Regions from separate parts of the Pannonibacter sp. I15F10I1 genome, predicted to be linked through region 2. Evidence: riboswitches for the same ligand, from Rfam matches in the RefSeq annotation. Region 2 holds a riboswitch; the other holds the start of a gene.
What was found. Region 2 has a riboswitch for thiamine pyrophosphate ahead of thiM (hydroxyethylthiazole kinase). Riboswitches for the same ligand answer to the same signal wherever they lie in the genome.
Positions count from the first base shown of each region.

Region 1 (7,869 bases), on a different contig from region 2:
GCCTTATGCAGGCCGTCAAGCGCTTCGAGCCCGAAAAAGGCTTCCGCCTCGCCACCTATGCCATGTGGTGGATCAAGGCCGCGATCCAGGAATATATCCTGCGGTCCTGGTCGCTGGTGAAAATGGGCACCACCGCCAATCAGAAGCGCCTGTTCTTCAACCTGCGCCGCCTCAAGGGCCGCATCCAGGCGCTGGAAGAGGGTGATCTGAAGCCGGATCAGGTGCAGGCCATCGCCACCAAACTGGGCGTGCCGGAAGAAGACGTGATCTCCATGAACCGCCGTCTGGCTGGTGACGCCTCGCTGAACGCGCCGATCCGGGCTGCGGAGGCCGATTCCGGCGAATGGCAGGATTGGCTGGTGGACGAAAGCGAAAGCCAGGAGACGATCCTCGCCGACCAGGAAGAGCTGGACATGCGCCGCAAGCTGCTGGGCAATGCCATGTCGGTTCTCAATGACCGCGAGCGCCGCATCTTCGAGGCCCGCCGCCTGTCGGAAGATCCGATCACGCTGGAAGACCTCTCCACCGAGTTCGGCGTCAGCCGCGAGCGCGTGCGCCAGATCGAGGTGCGCGCCTTTGAAAAGGTGCAGAAGGCGGTGCAGAAGAGCGCCCGCGAAATGGAGACGGCAACTCCGGCCTGACTTGTTTTCCAGCATCAATGGCATTTGATGAAACGGGACGCGCACTTGCGTCCCGTTTTTTGCTTTTCTAACGTGGCAGACTGCGGCTGGACGCGCCGCAAAGGGTGGAGGCTGCATCAGCGTGGGGTTTGGGCACTTTATGGGCAAGCGGGCGCGGGTCGCGCTCGTCACGCTGGCGGCATTGGCCAGCCTTGCAGGCATTCGTGCCATCGACCCGCCGTTTCTGCAGGCCGTGCGCGAACTGAGCTTCGATTATTATCAGCGGCTGGCCCCTCGCGGCTATCAGGACAGCCCGGTGCGGGTGGTGGATATCGACGATGCCTCTCTGGCGCTCTACGGCCAGTGGCCCTGGCCACGGGACCGGATGGCGGAAATCGTCAACACGCTCAACAGCATGGATGCCGCCGCCATCGCCTTCGACGTGATCTTTGCCGAAGCCGACCGGTCCTCGCCGCGGCAGCTGGCGCTCAGCCTGCCGGAAAGCTCCATCGCTGCCTCGCCGGATCTGAAGGCCGCGCTCAAGTCGCTGCCGGATACGGATGAGCTGTTTGCGGAGGCCCTCGCAGAAGCCCCCTCCATCCTGGGCTTCGCAATTTTGCCTTCCGCCACACCGCAGCAGCCGCAACTGAAGGCCGGCATGGCGCATGTAGGCCCCTCCCCCGCCGGCCTGCTTGCGCCCTATGCCTCGGCTCTTGGCGCCATTCTGCCCCTGCAGGAGGCCGCGAGCGGCGTCGGCAGCGTATCGCTGAGTGCCGATGACACGGGCGGTATCGTCCGCCGCATTCCGCTGCTGGTGACTGACGGGACCGAAGTCTTCCCCAGCCTGGCGGTGGAGGCCCTTCGCGTGGCGCAGGGGGCAACCGGGCTGATCACGCGGGCGGATGAAACTGGCAAGGGCGGAGCACTCAACGGGATCAGAGTGGGCAGCTTCTCGGTTCCGGTGACGGAAACCGGCGAATTCTGGGTTTATTACGACTGGAACCGGCCCGAGCGCTATGTCTCCGTCGCCGATCTTCTCGATCCGCAGAAGCATCTCAAGGTGCAGCCGCTGATCGATGGCCAGATCATCTTCATCGGCACCTCTGCCGCCGGCCTGTTCGATATCCGCTCCACGCCCCTTGGCGAGCAGGTGCCGGGCGTATCGATCCACGCGCAGGCCGCAGAGCAGATCATCTCCGGCAACTTCCTCTCCCGGCCGGACTGGGCGGAGGGCGCGGAAATCATTGCCGTTCTGCTCGCCGGCCTCGTCCTTGTCGCGCTTCTGCCGCTGACCGGAGGTCTGATCACCGGCGCTGCTGCCGTTTGTCTCACCGTCCTGATGTTCGGTGGCTCCCTGCTGCTTTTCGTCCAGAACGGCCTTCTGATCGACGGGCTCTATCCCTCGATCACCGCCTTCGTCGTCTTCGCCATCGGCACCTCCATGCTCTATGTGATGACGGACCGGGAGAAACGCTTCGTGCGCCAGGCCTTCAGCCAGTATCTCTCGCCGGATCTGGTCAGCCAGCTGGAACAGCAGCCGGACCAGCTGGTTCTGGGCGGGGAACTGAGGCCCATGACCATCCTCTTCATGGATGTGCGCGGCTTCACCCCCATTTCCGAACAGCTGACGCCGACGGAGCTGGTGCATTTCCTCAATACACTGCTGTCCCCGCTCAGCGATGCCATCCAGGCCCATGGCGGCACCATCGACAAGTATATCGGCGACAGCATCATGGCCTTCTGGAACGCGCCCGTCCGGGTGGAAAACCACGCCGCCATGGCCTGCGCGGCCAGCCTGAAGATGCTGGACGTGGTGGACCAGCTGAATGCGGAAGATGCCTTCGGCTTCAAGGCGCGCAATTTCAAGACCCAGACCGTGCAGATCGGCATTGGCCTCAACACCGGCGAGGCCTGCGTCGGCAACATGGGCTCCTCGCGCCGCTTCAACTACTCAGTGATTGGTGACGCGGTGAACGTGGCAAGCCGGATCGAATCCAGCTGCAAGAGCGTCGGCGCCGATCTCGTCGTCTCGGAAGACACCCGGGCGCAGGCTCCAGATCTTGCCTATCTGGAGGCTGGTGCCATTCCGCTCAAGGGCAAGTCCCGGCCTGTGAAGCTCTTCGCGCTGATCGGTGATCGGGAACTGCGGCGCAGCGAGGCCTTCCGGACACTCGAGCTGCATCACATGAAGCTGATGGATGCCCTCGACAACCGCAAACCGGAAGCCGCCGCTGCCGCCCTGGCCGACTGCCGCAACGCCGCCCCGCCGGAACTCACCGCCTTCTACGACCGGCTCGCCGAACGGGCCGAACAGCTCGAAACAGCGGCGGCGTGAACTGCGGGAAGGTTGGGGGGTAAGCAAACTCAGGTGTCCCGAACACCTCTCCATCGTCATCCCGGACGCGCGCCGCGCGATCCGGGACCGGTGAGCCAAGGCCTCTCGGCTCTGGCTCCTTGGCGCAACCAACTTTCGCCCCGGCTCACCGGTCCCGGCTCAAGGCCGGGATGACGACGGATAGATAGGCGTTTTCTTGGCCGTCACCGCAGCTCCGCCGTATAATCCTCCACCGGCGGCACGCTGGTGATCAGCTTGTTTTCATGCAGGAACTCGGCAAAGCGCTGATAGCGGCCGGCATCCAGAGCTGCCGGGCGCTTGGCGAAACGCGGCAGCGTGTCTCCCCAGGCGCGGCGGTTCAGCTCGTCATCAAGGTTCGGATAAGCCGCGATGAAAGCCTCCCACGAGTCCTGCGGATGGTTGGTCAGATAAACCGTTGCCTTCTCCACTGCAGCGAGGAAACGGACATAGCGCGGGTCTCCGGTCTTGTCCTTCGCAGCCACGTAGATCAGCTCGTCGAAGATGGGCACGCCATTCTCTTCCGGGTAGAAGGCCTTGCCCTTCTTGCCTTCCAGTTCGATCTGCGTGAGCTCGAAATTGCGGTATCCGCCGATCACCGCATCCACCTGACCCGTCATCAGGGACGGCGACAGGGCGAAGTTGACGTTGATGAGCTCCACGTCCTCGATCGAAAGCCCCTGCGAGCGCAGCATCTGGCCGAGCATCGCATCCTCGAAGCCGGAGACGGAGAAGCCGATCTTCTTGCCCTTGAGGTCCGCCAGCGTCTTGATGGGGCCATCCTCCAGCACGATCAGCGTGTTCAGCGGCGTCTCCACCAGCGTGCCGATCCACTTCAGCGGCATGCCTTCGCTGATCTGGGCATGGAGCGTCGGCTGGTAGGACACGGCAATATCCCCCTGCCCGGCCGCCACCAGCTTCGGCGGCATCGCCGGATCGGCCGGCTCGATCAGGTCCACATCAAGCCCTTCGGCTTCAAAGAAACCCTTCTGCTTGGCCACCACCAGCGGTGCGTGGTCCGGATTGACGAACCAGTCGAGCAGAACGGTCAGCTTGTCCGCCGCCGAAGCGGGGGCAGCAGTGGCCAGAACAGCGGCCAGCGACAGCGCGAGAATGCGTTTCATGCGGGGTCTCCCAATAGACAGGTGTTGGATGAAGTCTGAGCCGGCCCAGCCTTAGCCTGACCGGCAGATGCGGGCGCGGGGATCAGTCCTCGCGCTGCCAGGGCACCATGCGGCGGGTCAGGCGCTCGACAACGAAGCGCAGGACCAGAACCATGGCGGCAAGCAAGGCAAGAGCGGCAAACATGGTGTCCGTCTGCATCCGGGCATTGCTCTGCAGCATGATGAAGGCGAGCCCGCCCTTGGCGCCGACCCATTCGCCGACAATGGCACCGATGGGGGCGAAGACCGCTGCAATCCGGACACCGGAGGCAAGCGCGGGCATGGCAGACGGCAGACGGAAATAGCGCAGTTCCTGCCAGCGGTTGACGCGGTAGAGCAGCGCCAGATCGACCAGCCCCTGATCCATCCGCCTGAGGCCGTCAAAGAAGGTGGAGGTGACGGCAAAGAAGATAACCAGCACCGCCATCACGATCTTGGAGGCAAGGCCGAAGCCGAGCCACAGCACCAGAATGGGGGCAATGGCAAAGACCGGCAGCGCCTGTGTCACCAGAACCACCGGCAGCAGCCCGCGCCGTGCCAGCGGCGACAGCCACATGACGAAGGCCAGCATGACACCGGCGGCAATGCCGAAGACAAAACCCAACAGGGTTTCACTCAAGGTGATACTGGCGTGATACAGCAGGAAGCCGCTCTGGCGCTGGAAGGCCTCCAGCACTTTCAGCGGACCGGGCAGCATGAAGGGCGGGATTTCGAGGAGCCGCACCGCCAGATCCCAGATCAGCAACAGGGACAGGCTGACGGTCACGCCCGGCGCAATGCTGCGCAGGGCAGAGGCTGCACGGGCCGGAAACGCATTCCGGACGGGGCTCGCAGAGGGAAGGGGTTGCCTTCCCGAAAGAAGTTCTATCGACACAAAGGGATCTCCCGTCACCGGCAAGCCGGTCAAGACATTGGAGATCCGGGATATGGCTAAAGGTTTCCGTCCCTTCGCCGGCATGACCCGGATCAGGTTCTAAGGGTTCGGCTTTGCGCCATCTCAGCTCACGTCGGAGCACCCCTCGGACCAATCCGAAACATGCCGCCAGAATGCCGCCTTGGCAAGAAGAACTTGCGGCACCCTGTCACAAAAGCCGAAGGCCCCGGCTGTCACCCATGGACAGCCGGGGCCTTGAAGCTTGACCGGAACCGGGCAGAACCGCCGGGATCAGCCGCGCTGCCAGGCGGCAATCGCCTGTTCCAGAGCGCGGGCGCCCGGGGTGCCCTTCTCGATGGTGAAGATGGCACGCTTGCCGTTTTCGTAGAGCATCGGAATATCGATCCAGCCACGCTCACGCATCAGGGCAAGGTTGCGGTCCCGCTCGCTGTCAACACTCGACAGCGCAATCCAGAAGTAACCCGGAGCGACCTTCACCGAAGCGCCCAGAAGAGCATCTCCGCGCGCTTCCTCGGTCGGCTTCATCACGAGGCCCGGCACATTGGAGACGTCTCCGCCGGAGAAGCCTTCGGGAAGCTGGAACTGGATCTCGACCAGATGGCTCGCGGGCAGAGAGGAATCGGTGTTCGGCTTGATTCGCAGCGTCACATTGATGTTCCGGTCCGGAATCTGGGCCTGCGCCACGAGCACCGTTTCGGCCTGTCCGCCGGAGCCATTCTCCTCGGAAACCGACCAGGCCACATTGCCCGCAGAAGCGGTGCCGGAGCCGCTGGCATCTTCGCCCTCCTCATAGAGGAAAGCCTTCTGCGCAACGATTGCACCGGGCGTTTCGGCCGTCTGGGCGGGCGCTGTGCTGGCGGGCGGGGCCGCTGCCTCAGGCACGGCAGCAGGCGTTTCCTGCGGCGGCGTGGAAGGCGTGATGAGTGTCGTCGTCACGGTCCGCGCATCGGGGGCAACCGCAGGCTCACCCGTATCGGTCAGCAGACGGTCGGTGTTCTTGCCGCCATTCTCGCCATTGGCAGCCGTCTCGCCCGCCGGTGTTCCTGCCTCAGGGGCCGGAGCGGTCGTTGCGGCCGTTTCCTCGCTGGAGGAGAAAATCCCCGCGATCAGCGAGCGCTGGGAGTAGATGAAGGCGCCGATACCGATCAGCACCAGCACAAATCCGCCCAGGAACACGTAGGACATCAGCGGCGAGTTGCCGCCAGACTTGGCAGCGCGGCGCGGGGCGCGTGTCCGGACCTTGCGCGGTTCGTCAGCCGCAAGCCGGTCAGCTGCAGCATTCATGCCGCCTGTACCGGCCGGCGCAGGTGCAGCCGGATCCGGACGCAGGCTGTCACCCGCAGGTGCTGGCCGCGGGCTCGGCGTGGGAAGGGCGTAGGACGACGGCGCCGGGGCTGCCGGTTCAACGGACGGCTTTGCGGGTGCCGCTCCGAAAGCGGGCTCCATACGCGGCTGGCTGCGCTCAACCGGCGGCTCTGCCGGAGCGCTGTCGCTGCGGAAAGCATCGCGGGCGGTCTGCACCGCGCTCGACGACGCATCTCCCAGCCTTTCGGCTTCCTGCACGGCAGAGCCGAGCGGCCCGCGCGGCGCGGGAGAAGACGGCGGATAGGGCTCAGAACGGGGAGCGGCCGGAGCGCTGGCGCCCGCAGCAGGGGCGATGGGCGCGGGCGCAGCAGGCGCGGGGCGCGTCGCCATCAGCGTTTCGCGCGCCGCCTCGGCCTCAACCTTGCGGATAGCCTCCTCGAGGCGCAACTGCTCGGCCGTAATCTCGGACGGGGAAAGCGGCGGCTCATAGGCCTTGAGCTGACTGACAATCGCGTTTCGGGCGCGGCTGTAGACGTTGCGGCGCGCAGAACCGTTGTTCTCCGGCAGGGACGCAATCGTTTTCTTCAAAATCGAATAGTAATCAGCCATTGGCTCGCTCGTGAGGGGTGCCAGCCTGAACCCGGCGCACCGGAAGCTCCGTATTCATGCCATCCCATTTGTAGGCTCAACACCGGCGGGCGCAAGAGGTGTTCGGCAAAGATAGGATGTGCAATCAGGTTTTTACATGACTTTCGGGCGGAATGGGGAGCATTCCGCCCGATAAATTTCACGTCAGTCCTGGAACGGATTCTGCACCAGGATGGTGTCGTCACGCTCCGGGCTGGTGGAAAGCAGCGCCACCGGTGCGCCGATCAGTTCCTCAACGTGACGGACATACTTCACGGCCTGCGCCGGAAGGTCAGCCCAGCTGCGGGCACCCTTGGTGGATTCCTGCCAGCCTGGCAGGGTTTCATAGATCGGCACCACGCGGGCCTGTGCGCCCTGGGAGGCCGGCAGATAGTCGATCCGCTTGCCGTCCAGCTCGTAGCCGACGCAGATCTTCAGCTCTTCCAGGCCGTCCAGAACATCCAGCTTGGTCAGCGCGATCCCGGTGATGCCGGAGGTGCAGACCGTCTGACGCACCAGAACCGCATCGAACCAGCCGCAGCGGCGCTTGCGGCCCGTGACGGTGCCGAATTCATGGCCACGGGTGCCGAGGAACTCGCCGACTTCGTTCTTCTGCTCGGTCGGGAACGGGCCTTCGCCCACCCGGGTGGTGTAGGCCTTGGTGATGCCCAGCACATAGCCGACCGCATTGGGGCCAAGGCCCGAACCGGTGGCAGCCTGACCGGCAACCGTGTTGGACGAGGTCACGAAGGGATAGGTGCCGTGGTCGATGTCGAGCAGCGCGCCCTGCGCGCCTTCAAACAGCAGGCGCTTGCCTTCGCGGCGCTGGCCGTCGAGCAGCTTCCACACCGAATCCATGTAGGGCAGCACGGTGCCAGCCACCGAGGACAGTTCCTCGAAGATGGC
Region 1 covers NZ_FYAN01000002.1:113,778-121,646, forward strand. The annotation lists gene rpoH (RNA polymerase sigma factor RpoH) at 1-641, shown strand, start outside; gene IF10I1_RS00470 (CHASE2 domain-containing protein) at 781-2,955, shown strand; gene IF10I1_RS00475 (ABC transporter substrate-binding protein) at 3,159-4,097, opposite strand; gene IF10I1_RS00480 (ABC transporter permease) at 4,180-4,902, opposite strand; TPP riboswitch at 5,063-5,166, opposite strand; gene IF10I1_RS00485 (hypothetical protein) at 5,302-6,945, opposite strand; gene IF10I1_RS00490 (adenylosuccinate synthase) at 7,129-7,869, opposite strand, start outside.
Region 1: another riboswitch for thiamine pyrophosphate. It lies ahead of IF10I1_RS00480 (ABC transporter permease); the one in region 2 lies ahead of thiM (hydroxyethylthiazole kinase).

Region 2 (7,869 bases):
GAAGGCGGACAGCGGCCACGTGCCCTATGCGGCCCTGCTGAACCGGGGCGCCAATCCGGTACCGGTCGCCATCGATCCGGCCGAGGACGTGGCGGTGCTGCAATATACCGGCGGCACCACCGGCGTGCCGAAGGGCGCGATGCTGACGCATGCGAATCTGTCCGCCAACATCGAGCAGATGAAGGACATTTTCCATGCGGCGGAGAAGGGCAAGGAGCGGATGCTCTGCGTCATTCCCTTCTTCCACGTCTTTGCCATGACCGTGGCGCAGAACCTTGCTGTCGTGCTGGCCGCGCAGATGGTTCTGATGCCGCGCTTCGACATGAAGCTGCTGCTGGATACCATCAAGCGCACCCGTCCGACGCTGTTCCCGGGCGTCCCGACGATCTACACGGCAATCAACAATTCACCGCTCACCGTCTCCTATGACCTGACCAGCGTGAAGCTGTGCATCTCCGGCGGCGCGCCGCTGCCGGTTGAGGTGAAGGAGAAGTTCGAGACGATCACCGGCTGCATCCTCGTGGAAGGCTACGGACTGACGGAAACCTCGCCGGTTGTCTCATGCAATCCCCTGGACGAGCGCCGCCGCGCCGGTTCCATCGGCCAGTTGGCCCCCGGCACGCTGGCGGAATTCCGGGCGCTGGACGATCTCTCCAGCACTGTGCCGCAGGGCGAGAAGGGGGAACTGGTGGTCAAGGGGCCGCAGGTGATGAAGGGCTACTGGAAGCGGCCCGAGGAAACCGCCCGCACCATCGAGAACGGCTTCCTGCACACCGGCGACGTGGGCTATGCGGACAAGGACGGTTTCATCTATCTGGTGGACCGGATCAAGGACCTCATCCTCTGCTCGGGCTACAACGTCTATCCGCGCGTGATCGAGGAAGCCCTGTATCAGCACGCAGGCGTCGAAGAGGCCATCGTGATCGCGGTTCCGGACGAGTACCGGGGACAGGCGCCCAAGGCCTTCGTCAAGCTGCGGGCCGGTGCCACGGTCACGCAGGAGGAAATGCGCGCCTTCCTCAAGGATCACCTCTCTGCCATTGAGTTGCCGCGCGAGATCGAGTTCCGTGATGCGCTGCCCAAGACCATGGTGGGCAAGCTGTCCAAGAAGGAACTGGTCGAGGAAGAAGCTGCCAAGCGGGCTGCGGCTGCTGCCAATCAGCCGGCCGCCTGACGCCTGACCCTGATCCCGATGAGGGGCCCGCCGGATACCACCGGCGGGCCCCTTGTCATTCATGCGGATATGAGGATCGAGCGTCTTGCCTCTAATTCGGGGTTGACGTTTCACGGTCCGGCACAACATTCTTGTCTGACAAGACAAGCTTCGCAGCCCCTTCAGGCCAATCCCCACGCGCCGCATGGCTGCATCAGCCCATAACAATCGAGGCCGTTTCCAGATGAACCAGATGACGCCGAAGAAATTCGGGATCGGTGCCCCGGTCCGCCGCAAGGAAGATCCTGCCCTGATCACCGGCACAGGCCGCTACACGGATGACTTTGCCCCCGAGGGCACGCTGCATGCCTATGTGCTGCGCTCCGCCATGGCGCATGCCCGGATTTCCGTCTCCGGTCTCGATGAGGCCCGCGCCCATCCGGGTGTGGCGATGGTGCTGACCGCGGCTGACCTTGACGGCATGAAGCCGATGCCGGTGAAGGCGGTGATGAAGCAGCTGGACGGCACCATGCACTGGTGCCCCGTGCGGCCCGTGCTCTGCACCGATACCGTCCGCCACGTGGGCGATGCCATTGCCTTCGTCGTCGCTGACAGCGTCAATGCGGCCAAGTCGGCGGCGGAACTGATCGAGGTGGATTATGAGCCGCTCGATGTGATCGTCGATATCGAGGAGGCGGCTCAGGACGGGGCAACGCTTGTCTGGCCGGAGCATGGCACCAACAAGGCGTTCCGCCTCGGCCATGGCGATGAGGCGAAGACGGAAGAAGCCTTCCGCAACGCCTCGCATGTCACCTCTATCCGTCTCGTCAACAACCGGCTCGTGGCCAACTACATGGAGCCGCGCGCCTGCCTTGCCGAATATGATGCGGACAGCGGCCGCTACACGCTGACGGCGGGCACGCAGGGCGGCCATGGCCAGCGGGACATCATCGCCAAGGATATCCTCGGCATCGATCCGGCACGGCTGCGCATCATCACCCCGGAAGTGGGCGGCGGCTTCGGCACCAAGATGTTCGTCTACCGGGAATATCCGCTCTGCCTGTTTGCGGCGGAGAAGCTGCGCCGTCCGGTGAAGTGGACCGGCGACCGCATGGACCACTTCGTCACCGACGCGCATGGCCGCGACAACATCACCACCGCCGACCTGGCGCTGGATGCCGATGGCCGCATCCTTGGCCTGCGCATCCAGGTGCTGGCGGCCATGGGTGCCTATCTGCACCAGTATGGCCCGTTCATCCCCTTCGTCGGCACGTCCATGTCCACGGGGCTCTATGATATTCCGGCGCTTTTCGTCACGGCGACCGGCGTCTACACCCACACGGTGCCGACTGATGCCTACCGCGGTGCGGGCCGTCCGGAAGCGGCCTATCTGATCGAACGGCTGATCGAGAAGGCAGGACTTGAGACCGGCCTTGGCACGGCGGAAATCCGCCGCCGCAACTTCGTGCCCTCCAGCGCGCTGCCCTACACCACGGCGACGGGCCGCATGTATGACACCGGTGATTTTGCTGGGCACATGGACAAGGCGCTTGAGGTGTCGGACTGGAGCGGTTTTGCCGCCCGCCAGGCGGAAAGTGCTGCTCGCGGCAAATACCGCGGCATCGGTCTTTGCAGCTACATCGAGGCCTGCGCCTTCCCCGGCGGGGAAGAGGCGACGGTGGAACTGAACGGCAATGGCACGGTGACGCTGCTGATCGGCACCCAGACCAACGGTCAGGGCCATGCCACCGCCTATTCGCAGGTGATCGCCGAACAGCTGGGGCTTGATATCGGCCAGATCGAGGTGATCCAGGGCGATACCGACCGGGTGCGTCAGGGCGGCGGCACGGGCGGCTCCCGCTCCATTCCGCTCGGCCTGCCGTCGGTGCTGGAAGCCTCGAAGAGCCTTGTCCGCAAGATCAAGGAAAAGGCCGCCGATCAGCTGGAAACCGGCATTGAGGATCTGGAGCTGGTGGATGGAGAGGTCCGTGTCGTCGGTACCGACCGTTCCGTTTCGCTGGCTGCGGTTGCCGCTGCAGCGGGTGAAAAACTCGCCGGTCAGGAAGAGGTGAAGCAGGCCGAAGCGACCTATCCGAACGGCACGCATGTCTGCGAGCTGGAAGTGGACCCGGAAACGGGCGATGTGGAATTGCTGAACTACACCATCGTTGATGACTTCGGCGTCACGGTGAACCCGGTTCTGCTCGCCGGACAGGTCATCGGCGGCACGGTGCAGGCGATCAGTCAGGCCCTGTGCGAGGAGACGGTGTTCGATGCCGATGGCCAGCTGCTGACGGCCTCGCTGCTCGATTACCGCCTGATCCGGGCATCGGACCTGCCGGACATTCACTTCGAGACGAAGAACGTGCCGTCCACCACCAACGCGCTGGGCATCAAGGGCGCTGGCGAGGCTGGCACCATCGGCGGCTGCGCGGCTGTGATGAATGCCCTGCAGATGGCGCTGCGCGATGGGGCAGGGGTGGAGCATATCGACATGCCCGCCACCCCGCACCGGGTCTGGCAGGCCATTCAGGCCGCCCGCGTCTGACAACGCAATGCGAAACCGGGCAGCGCAGGTGACTGCGCTGCCCCCTCATTTGGACCATCGCCGGTTGCCTCTTCCGCCCGGCAGCGTAAAATTCTGTAAGCTGCGGCAATATGGTCTGGAATTTCGAGACCGGTTTGCTACCCTTGTATACAGTAGCATGCATGGTGCGCACGGCGAAGTTGCCACGGCACCCGCAGATTTGAGATGAGGCTTGGGACCGGCGCCCCGTCTCTTCATGCCCGCCCCGGCGCCGGACCTTTGGACGATCACATGGCCATGAGGGATTCGAACGCTCCTGACGAGGGCGAGGCGGAAAGCCGCGTATTGGCTTCCGGTGAGGGTGCTTCCGTTCCGCCGCAAGCCGCAGTGCTGACGTCACAAAGGCCCGTCCTGGGCATTGCGCTGAAGCTGTGCTCCACCTTCACCTTCGCCAGCATGGCGGTGGCCCTGAAGATCACCACAGAAAGCGTGCCGATCGGCGAGATCGTCTTTGCCCGCAACTTCTTCGGTTTGTTTCCGGTGCTGCTGCTCGTGGCGCTGCGCGGTGAGCTGACCGGCTCTCTTCATACCCGCCAGCCGCTTGGCCATGTGGGGCGTGCCATGGCGGGCATTGCGGCCATGCTGTTTGCCTTCACCTCGCTGAAATATCTGCCCATCGCCGACTCGACCGCCATCGGCTTTGCCGCACCGCTGTTCACGGTGGTTCTGGCCTTCTTCTTCCTTGGCGAGACGGTGCGCATCTACCGCTGGACGGCGGTTATCATCGGGTTCCTCGGCATTGTCGTCATCCTGTCCCCGCATATGGGCGGCACGGAAATGAGCGGCGATGCCTGGTTCGGCGCGGCAGCTGCGGCCGCTGGCGCCTTCTGCACGGCCATGGCGATGATCTTCGTGCGCAAGCTCTGCGAGACCGAGCGCACCAGCACCATTGTCATCTGGTTTTCCGGCTGTGCCTCATTGCTTTCGCTTTCGACCATTCCGTTTGGCTGGATCTTTACCGATTATGCCTGGGTCATTCCGGATGGAAGAACGGCAGCCTTGCTCGTCTTCGTCGGGCTTGCGGGCGGTGTGGGCCAGATCGTCATGACCGAGAGCTACCGCTATGCCGATGCCTCAACCATCGCGCCCTTCGACTATGCCAACCTGCTGTGGGCGGTGCTGCTCAGCTGGGCGATCTTTGGCGACATTCCGGTTTGGCAGGTGGTGGCCGGTGCGCTGATCGTGGTGGCGGCGGGCCTCTTCGTCATCTACCGCGAACGGGCGCTGGGCAAGGACGACAGCCGGGCGCGCAAGGCCTCCTCGCCGCTGCGGCCCTGACCCTCAGCCTGCGCCCCGGCTTTCATCGCCCGGTGCAGGCTGAATGGTGTCTCAGAATGCCTTGAAGGTGATGATGGTGCGGGTGTCGCGGATGCCTTCGAGGCAATGCAGCTTCTCGTTGACGAAGTGGCCGATGTCCTCGCCATCCTCGATATAGACCTTCACCAGCAGGTCATAGTCGCCGCTCGTGGAGTAGATTTCCGAAGCGATCTCGGCATCCGCAATGGCATTGGCGACCTTGTAGGTCTCGCCGAGGTGGCATTTGATCATGATGAAGAAGGGCTTCATGGCGTGCTCCTGAGGGCTGTCCTGTCAAAGGACATGGCCGATCCGCCGCCGCCAGTCAATCGCTGCGCTCGCTTGCCGCCGGCAGAGCATGCTTGCCAAGCCGGACCGGGCTTGGTAGCTCTTTGCCGTCTCATGGGGGTGCCCGCCGGATGCGCCGGGCTGAGAGGCGATGGTGCCAACTCCTTGAACCTGATCCGGCTTGTACCGGCGGAGGGATTTGGGATGATGAGCGGTCAAACGGCACGCGGCGCAGCGGATGCTGCTGCCAGGTCTCACATCACTGCAGATCAGCTGGCTTTGCGCACGGCGGAGGTGCTGGAGAAGATCCGCGTATCTGCGCCCCGTGTGCATTGCCTCACCAATGCCGTGGCGCAGGCCTTCACCGCCAATGTGCTGCTGGCGCTGGGCGCCATTCCGTCCATGACGATTTCGCCGGAAGAAGTGCCCTTCTTCACGGCTTCTGCGCAGGCGCTGCTGGTCAACCTCGGCACGTTGGACGAAGCGCGCAAGGAAGCCGCAAACCGCGCTATCAGCATTGCAGCTGGCGAGGGCAAGCCCTGGGTGCTGGATCCCGTCTTTGCCGACCGTTCGCCGCCGCGCCTGAGTGAGGCCCGGCGCCTGCTGGCGCTGAAGCCGTCCTTGCTGAAGATCAACGCCGGGGAGCTTGCAGCTCTTGGCGGCGGGGCGTCAGTTCTGGAACTTTCCCGCCAGCTGGGGCTTCCCGTTGCAATGACGGGTGCTGTGGATGACATCAGCAGCGGCACGCAAGGCCTGCGCCTTGCCAATGGCCATCCGCTGATGGGCAAGGTGACGGCGACCGGATGTGCTGCCGGAGCGGTGGCTGCGGCTGCACTTGCCGTGGAGCCGGATCCGGTGGTGGCTGCGGCTGCGGCGCTGTCCATCATGGCGATTGCCGGAGAAAGGGCTGCCGTGACAGCCGCCGGGCCGGGCAGTTTCGTCCCGGCATTCCTTGATGCCCTTTACGGGCTTGATGCGCCGCAGATTGGCGCGCACCTGCGGCTCGCCTGAGCTGCTGCCAGCCTGATTTCAGGAGGAACCATGACTGCCATTGCCCTGACCATCGCAGGCTCGGATTCCGGCGGCGGAGCCGGTATCCAGGCTGATCTCAAGACCTTCTCGGCGCTCGGTGTCTATGGCGCCAGCGTGCTGAGCGCACTGACGGCGCAGAACACGCTCGGCGTCAGCGCCATTCATGACATTCCCCCTGCCTTCGTGCGGGGGCAGATGGATGCGGTGCTGTCCGATCTCAAGGTCAATGCCATCAAGATCGGCATGCTGTCGCGTCCGGACGTGATCCGTGCCGTGGCCGAAGGTCTGGATGCGCATGAAGCCTCCAATGTGGTGCTCGATCCGGTGATGGTCGCAGCCTCCGGCGACCCGCTGCTGGTGCCGGAAGCGGTCTCCGTGCTGATTGCGGAACTGCTGCCGCGCGCGCAGCTGATCACGCCGAACCTGCCGGAAGCTGCCCGCATGCTGAATACCGAGATCGCACAGGGCCGGGAGGGCATGCGCGCTCAGGCGCAGGCGCTGCTGGATCTGGGCGCCAGGGCCGTGCTGCTGAAGGGCGGCCACGGGGAGGGGCCGGAGAGCGAGGATCTGCTGTTGACCCGCGATGGACGCGAACAGTGGTTCACTGCCCCCCGCCATGCCACGCGCAACAGCCACGGAACCGGCTGCACCCTGTCGTCCGCCATTGCTGCGGGCCTTGCCAAAGGCTTTTCGCTGCCGGATGCGGTTGCCGGGGCGAAGCTCTATGTGACCCATGCCATCCGCGCGGCCGATGATCTCAAGATCGGTGAAGGCCATGGGCCCGTGCATCATTTCCACGCGCTCTGGGAGACAAGCCATGCCGACTGAGAACAAGCCGTTCGCCTCGCGCCGTCAGGCCCTCAAGCTGGGCGCGGTCAGCGCCGCTTCGCTGCTGGCCGCGCCTGCGCTTGCCAATACGGGCGCAGCGGTGATCGAGTGGAAGATGGTGACCTCCTGGCAGAAGAACCTGCCGGGACCGGGCACGACCGCCCAGACGATCTGCGACCGGATCGAGAAAATGTCGGGCGGGCGCATGCGGGTGCGGCTCTTTGCGGCCGGCGAACTGGTGCCGCCGCTCGGTGTGTTCGATGCCGTGTCAGCCGGTACGGCACAGGTGGCGCACACGGCCTCCTTCTTCTGGCAGGGCAAGATGCCGGCCGCCGTCTGGTTTACGGCGATTCCCTTCGGTCTTCTGCCGCTCGAGCACATCACCTGGATCGAGCAGGGTGGCGGGCAGGCGCTGTGGGACGAGCTTTACGCCCCCTTCGGCATCAAGCCGGTGATGGCGGGCAACACCGGCGTGCAGATGGGCGGCTGGTTCCGCAAGGAAATCAACACGCTTGATGATCTTGCCGGCCTGAAGATCCGCATGCCCGGATTGGGCGGCGAGGTCATGCGCCGCTTGGGGGCAACTCCAGTCGCCCTGCCGCCGGGTGAAATCTTTCCGGCGCTGCAATCCGGTCTCATCGACGCAACCGAGTTTCTGGGCCCGTGGAGCGATCAGGCCATGGGC
Region 2 covers NZ_FYAN01000008.1:234,346-242,214, forward strand. The annotation lists gene IF10I1_RS07010 (long-chain fatty acid--CoA ligase) at 1-1,174, shown strand, start outside; gene IF10I1_RS07015 (xanthine dehydrogenase family protein molybdopterin-binding subunit) at 1,398-3,701, shown strand; gene IF10I1_RS07020 (DMT family transporter) at 3,972-5,018, shown strand; gene IF10I1_RS07025 (Lrp/AsnC ligand binding domain-containing protein) at 5,070-5,306, opposite strand; TPP riboswitch at 5,431-5,540, shown strand; gene thiM (hydroxyethylthiazole kinase) at 5,532-6,335, shown strand; gene thiD (bifunctional hydroxymethylpyrimidine kinase/phosphomethylpyrimidine kinase) at 6,366-7,184, shown strand; gene IF10I1_RS07040 (TRAP transporter substrate-binding protein) at 7,174-7,869, shown strand, end outside.